2 regions of the Streptomyces sp. NPDC048462 genome follow, and region 1 is predicted to be linked to the other one. Evidence: riboswitches for the same ligand, from Rfam matches in the RefSeq annotation. Region 1 holds a riboswitch; the other holds the start of a gene.

Region 1 (3,202 bases):
CTCCGGTACCACCGCGATCCCGATGCCCGCGCTGACCAGTGCGCACACCAGGGCGTAGCCGGGCGACTCACAGACCACCGCGGGCAGTGCGCCCGCCTCGGCCAGTGCGTTCTCCACCCCGCGCCGAGGCGGATGGGTGGGGGCGCTGCTGATCAGCGGCCGGCCCGCGAGGTCCGTCACCGGGAGCCGCCCGCTGCCGTCGGCCAGGACCTGACCGACCGCGGTGATCAGCACCAGCTCCTCGACCAGCAGCGGCTCGGCGCTGAGCCCCGAGGGGAGCGGCGCCGTGGCGGCCGGTTCGTACGCGTGGGTCAGCGCGAGGTCGACCTCGCCGCCGGCCACGGCCGCCACCCCGCCGGGCGGCTCGTACTCCGTGACGATCAGCTCCACGTCCGGGTGCGCCCGGCGGAAGGCGCTCAGCACGGGAGGCAGCAGATGGATGCCGGCCGTGGTGAAGGTGCCGACCCGCAGGCGCCCGCCGGAGAGCCCGGCCAGCCGCGCCAGCTCGTGGCGCGCCTGGTCCATCTCGTCCAGGACCCGTCTGGCCCGGCCGGCGAGCAGCTCGCCCGCAGCGGTCAGCCGGGCGCCCCGGTGGTGCCGTACCAGCAGTGCGGCACCGGCCTCCCGCTCCAGCTTGGCGAGCTGCTGGGAGAGCGCGGGGGCGGTGTAGCCCAGGCGGACGGCGGCCCGGGTGATCGAACCGGCCTCGGCGACCGCCACCAGCGCCGCCAGCCGTGTCGGGTCGTACATTAAGCGTTCCTTTTGGCAGACCCACAAGATTGCAAGTACATGCTAAAGGCTGTTCGGGTCCAGGGTGGAGCCATGGATGCCCAGCTGACCGCCTTCCTCGGAGTCGCGGCCGTCATGGTCGCGCTTCCCGGAGCGGATTTCACCGTCGTCGTACGCAACGCTCTCGCCTCGCGGTCGGCGGGGGTGGCGACCGCGCTCGGCGTGGCCGGGGGACTGCTCGTCCACACCGCGCTCGCCGTCGCCGGGCTGGCCGCCGTGCTGGTGGCGGTGCCGGTGCTGTTCCGCACGGTGCAGCTCCTGGGCGGGGCGTACGTGCTCTACCTGGGCGTCAGCGCACTGCGCTCGGCCCGAAAGGGGCGGGCGAACGCCACCGGGACCACGGCGGACCACCCGGACGGCAAGGCGGACGCGGAGGCTGCCGTCGGGACCCGGCGCGCACTGCGCCAGGGCTTCCTGACCAACGCGCTGAACCCCAAGGCCCCGGTGCTCTTCCTCAGCCTGCTTCCGCAGTTCGTCCCGGCCGGGGCCGCCCCGCTGCCCAGGACGCTGCTGCTCGCCGCGATCGTCGTGCTGCTGGCCCTGATCTGGTTCCCGGCCGTGGCGCTCCTGGTGGACCGGCTGGGCCGGTGGCTGCGCCGGCCGCGTACCGCCCGCGCGATCGAGGGCGGCAGCGGCGCGGCACTCACCGTGCTGGGGGCTGTGCTGGTGACCGGCACCCTGCTGCACTGACGGGAGCCATGCGTCCGGTGGGGTGCGGCGGCGTCAGCCGACCCGGCCGTAGTAGACGCTCTTCGTCCAGATCCTCTCCAGCCGCACCACGGCGCCGGTCTTCGGCGAGTGCCAGATCTTGCCGCTGCCTGCGTAGATGCCCACGTGGAAGATGCTGCGGCCCGAATGGAAGAAGACCAGATCGCCGCGTTGCCGCTTCGACGCCGAGATGTGGCGGGTCTTGTTGTACTGCTGCTGGGCCGTGCGCGGGAGCTTCTTGCCCGCCTTCTTGAACGAGTAGAGCGTCAGCCCGGAGCAGTCGAAACGGCTGGGGCCGGTGGCGCCCCACCGGTAGGGCGATCCCTTCTTCGACGCGGCGATGTTGAGCGCCTTCATCGAATGAGTCGCGGCCTGGGCGTCGGTCACGGCGCCGGGGACGAACAGCGTGCCGCCGACGGCGGCGAGCGTCATGATCGAGGCCGTCGTGGCCCGAGCGAGGAGAGACGGGACATGAACCTGCGCAGTCATGCGCAACCCTTCGTCAGCCGCCTGTGAAGGATGACCTGTCGGGTTCGGGCCGGCGAAGTCGCCCGGCCGCACAAGGCGGCTTCACCCCGAGGGACGACCGGAAGTCCGGTCGGCCCGTTGTGCTTGGGTCCTCCACTCCTGCCGATCCACTCCTGTCGACCAGGCATCCGGACAGCGGCAGGACTCGGCGTCCGCCCGGACCGCCCCGCCGCGGTGGCGGGGGCTTGTCGTCCCAGGGATCTTGACTCACCGAACGCCGGATTTCCGAGGTGAAACGGTGATATGTGAGGCTCGTCACGACTGACCCGTTCGGGTGGACAGGGGCCTTGCGGGGAGTCGCAGCACTTCTCCAGCCGTTGCGGTATCAGGGGTGGAACGGCGGATTTCACCCATGGCCCACCTCGAAAGCGCAAGTTGACCCGTCCCTCGTGCGAGGTAACACCTGCGCCGAACGAGCGAGAGAAATTGATCCACCCGTCGGGCGTGTCGGTGCGGGGGAGTTGATCAACTCGGCGGGTCGGGTGGCACGGTGAGCCGCCCGGCTCGGCGCTCGCCGTCCAGCACCCGTAACGCCCGCGTCAACGTGTCGGAGTGGATCTGCGTCTCGCCCCGCTCGTGCATCAGCGCGAGCGCCTCCCGCAGCGCCACCGCGTGCGAGGCGAGAGCCTGCGCGGCGCGCAGGGCCCCATAGGTACTGTCCGCGCGGGCCGGGTTGATCCGGCCCAGCTGGTCGACGACCTCCAGATAGCGGTCGATGAACTCGCCCTCCGCTCGGGTGAGGGCGGGCAGTGGCGGGAAATCCGGTGGCTGCGCCATCGGTTCACCTCGTGACGGGCGGCAGCGCCGCGGGCCCGCGGTTCTGCACGATGTGGTCGACCAGCCCATACGCCTTGGCGCCCTCGGCGTCGAGGATCAGGTCGCGCTCGGTGTCGGCGGTGATCTCCTCGGCGGGGCGGCCGGTGTGACGGGCCAGCATGCCCGTCAGCGTCTCGCGCATCCGCAGCAGTTCCCGCGCCTCGATCTCCAGGTCGGACGGCTGTCCCTGCACGGGCTCGGCGAGTTCGGGCTGCTGCACCACGACCCGTGCGCCGGGCAGTGCGTGCCGGCGGCCGGGAGCTCCCGCGGCCAGCAGCACGGCCGCGCCGGCGCCGGCCTGGCCGAGGCAGAAGGTCTCCACCTCGCAGGTCAGGTACGCCATCGTGTCGTACACCGCCGT
Region 2 (3,202 bases), on a different contig from region 1:
GTACGCCTCGTCGACGCGGCGCAGCGCCTGCGGGAAGGTGATCTTCTCGCGCAGCGACAGGGCGTCGATCATCGCCTCGGCCCGGTCCCCGATGCCGCGCTTGGGCACGTTCAGGATGCGGCGCAGCGGGACCGTGTCCTCGGGGTTGGACAGGACCCGGAGGTAGGCCAGGACGTCCCGGACCTCCTTGCGCTCGTAGAAGCGCACACCGCCGACGACCTTGTAGGGCAGGCCGACCCGGATGAAGATCTCCTCGAAGACACGGGACTGCGCGTTCGTCCGGTAGAAGATCGCGACGTCACCGGCCTTGGCGTCGCCCGCGTCGGTCAGCCGGTCGATCTCGTCCGCGACGAACTGCGCCTCGTCGTGCTCGGTGTCCGCGACATAGCCGGTGATCCGGGTGCCGGAGCCGGCGTTGGTCCAGAGGTTCTTCGGGCGGCGGCTCTCGTTGCGCTCGATGACGGCGTTGGCCGCGGACAGGATCGTCTGGGTGGAGCGGTAGTTCTGCTCCAGCAGGATCGTGGTCGCGTCCGGGTAGTCCTCCTCGAACTGGAGGATGTTGCGGATCGTCGCGCCGCGGAAGGCGTAGATCGACTGGTCGGCGTCACCCACGACGCACAGCTCGCCGGGGGCGTCGGCGGCACCGGCCGGGCCGACCAGTTCCCGTACGAGCGTGTACTGGGCGTGGTTGGTGTCCTGGTACTCGTCGACCAGGACGTGCCGGAAGCGGCGGCGGTAGTGCTCGGCGACGTCGGGGAAGGCCTGGAGCAGGTGCACCGTCGTCATGATGATGTCGTCGAAGTCCAGCGCGTTGGCCTCGCGCAGCCGGGACTGGTACATCGCGTAGGCCTGGGCGAGGGTCTTCTCGAAACCGTCCGTGGCCTGGCCGGCGAAGGTCTCCTCGTCTATCAGCTCGTTCTTCAGGTTCGACACCTTGGCCGTGAACGACTTCGGCGGGAAGCGCTTCGGATCGAGGTCGAGATCGCGGCAGACCAGGGCCATCAGCCGCTTGGAGTCCGCGGCGTCGTAGATCGAGAACGAGGAGGTGAAGCCGAGCTTCTTCGACTCGCGGCGCAGGATCCGTACGCACGCGCTGTGGAAGGTCATGACCCACATGGCGTTGGCGCGGGGGCCGACGAGCTGCTCGACGCGCTCCTTCATCTCGCCCGCGGCCTTGTTGGTGAAGGTGATCGCCAGGATCTGCCCGGGGTGCACGCCGCGCTCGGCCAGCAGGTGGGCGATGCGGTGGGTCAGCACCCGGGTCTTGCCGGAACCGGCCCCGGCGACGATGAGCAGCGGGGAGCCCGCGTGCACGACGGCGGCACGCTGCTCGGTGTTCAGCCCGTCGAGCAGCGCGACGGCGTCGATGACCGGGCGGTGGGCGCCGTCCCGGTAGTACGCGTCGCGGGGCGGCGGGGGCCCGTCGAACACGCCTGAGAAGAGGTCCTCCGGCACCGCTTCGGGTGCGGAGTCCTCGGGGGGCGGCGGGGGCCCTTCCTCCGTGTGCTGGAGGCCGGCCAGGAAACTGTCGTCAAAGAGGCTGCTCATCGCTGTCCGAGTCTAGGCGGCCGCACTGACACCCCGGGGCCGCATGGGGAAACGCACACCGTCCGGGGCCACACACGGCGACGCCCGGCCCACCCTGCGTAGGGAATTCGCGCGCCGCGCCGGGCCGGACCGCACGGCTTCCGCAAGGTCACGAAAACGTATCGGGCATATCGAACATCAACCTTCACAGCGGCACCATGAGTTGGCTAGCGTGCTCGTTCGGACGGCCCGTACCCCCAAGAGGCGAACCACGCCGAGCGGGCGTCCACGTCGAATCCGGGCCGCCTCCAGGGGTCCGGAACCGGGGACCCACACGCAGCACCGGGGTGAATCGGTCCGAAACCCCCACCAGGACCGTAGGGCAGCCTTCCGTTCCGCCCGAACCCGACAGCTAACCCGGTAGGCGGTCCACGGAAGGAGATGCCGGCCTTGGCATCGCATCGCAAACCGCGCCCCCGGGTGCGCAGCTCCGCCCCGGCCATCGGGTTCACGACGGCCGCGCTCGCCTCGGTGACCCTGCTGTCCACACAGAGCGCGCTCGCGGCCCCGGCCCCGAAGCCCGGCATCGAGGACGTCCAGAAGAAGGTCGACGCCCTGTACCGGGAGGCGGGCACCGCCACCCAGCACTACGACGAGGCGAAAGAGGCGTCCGCCGAGCAGCGCACCAAGGTGGACACGCTGCTGGACGACATCGCCAAGCGCGCCGACAAGCTGAACGACGCCCGCCGCACCCTCGGCAACTACGCGGCCGCCCAGTACCGCGACGGCGCGCTCGCGCCGACCGCCACCTTCTTCCTGGCCAACGACCCGCAGTCGTTCTTCGACCAGACCCATCTCATGGACCGGATGGCCTCGAACCAGCAGCAGGCCGTCACGGACTTCCGTACGAAGCAGGCCGAGGCGTCGAAGAAGCGTGCCGAGGCGGTGACGAGCCTGGAGACGCTCACCGCGACGCAGACCAAGCTGCGCACCAGCAAGCAGAACGTGCAGACGAAGCTGACCGAGGCGCGCACGCTGCTGTCGAAGCTGACCGCCGAGGAGAAGGCGCGGCTGGCCGAGCTGGAGCAGAAGAAGAAGGCCGAGGCCAAGCGCAAGGCGGCGGAGCTGGCGAAGAAGCAGGCCGCCGCGGAGGCCGAGGCCGACCGCAAGGCCAAGGAAGCGGGAAGCGGGACCGGCTCGGACACCGGAACGGGCTCGGATGCCGGCACCGGGTCGGATTCGGGTTCGGGTTCGGACAGCAGCGCCTCGACGAAGGCCGAGAAGGTCCTCGCGTTCGCCAGGGCCCAGCTCGGCAAGCCGTACGTCTGGGGGGCGACCGGCCCGTCCTCGTACGACTGCTCGGGGCTGACCCAGGCGGCCTGGAAGGCTGCGGGCGTCACCATTCCGCGGACCACCTGGGACCAGGTGAACGTCGGCACCCGGATCGCCACGGATGACCTGCGGCCCGGGGACCTGGTCTTCTTCTACGACGACATCAGCCACGTCGGCATCTACAAGGGCGACGGCATGATGATCCACGCGCCGAAGCCGGGGGCCAACGTGCGCGAGGAGTCGATCTTCTACATGCCGATCTACGGGAGCGTGCGCCCCGGCTAGGGCGTGGCGTCGGACTGCCGTCGTCGCCCGGAGGGCGACCACGCGGTGTCAGGCGCGT

Evidence for each region. A riboswitch is a leader RNA that binds a small molecule or an ion and turns the genes downstream of it on or off. The one in region 1 is predicted to bind cyclic di-AMP.
Region 2: linked by a shared signal. The riboswitch ahead of ACGFU6_RS14200 (NlpC/P60 family protein) and the one ahead of ACGFU6_RS24040 (C40 family peptidase) in region 1 are both predicted to bind cyclic di-AMP.

The regions. Positions count from the first base shown of each region.
Region 1 covers NZ_JBICXG010000015.1:39,677-42,878, reverse strand. The annotation lists gene ACGFU6_RS24050 (LysR family transcriptional regulator) at 1-750, opposite strand, end outside; gene ACGFU6_RS24045 (LysE family translocator) at 823-1,479, shown strand; gene ACGFU6_RS24040 (C40 family peptidase) at 1,513-1,986, opposite strand; cyclic di-AMP (ydaO/yuaA leader) riboswitch at 1,990-2,186, opposite strand; gene ACGFU6_RS24035 (hypothetical protein) at 2,491-2,802, opposite strand; gene ACGFU6_RS24030 (ATP-dependent Clp protease proteolytic subunit) at 2,807-3,202, opposite strand, start outside.
Region 2 covers NZ_JBICXG010000006.1:297,724-300,925, forward strand. The annotation lists gene pcrA (DNA helicase PcrA) at 1-1,548, opposite strand, end outside; cyclic di-AMP (ydaO/yuaA leader) riboswitch at 1,818-1,970, shown strand; gene ACGFU6_RS14200 (NlpC/P60 family protein) at 1,969-3,144, shown strand.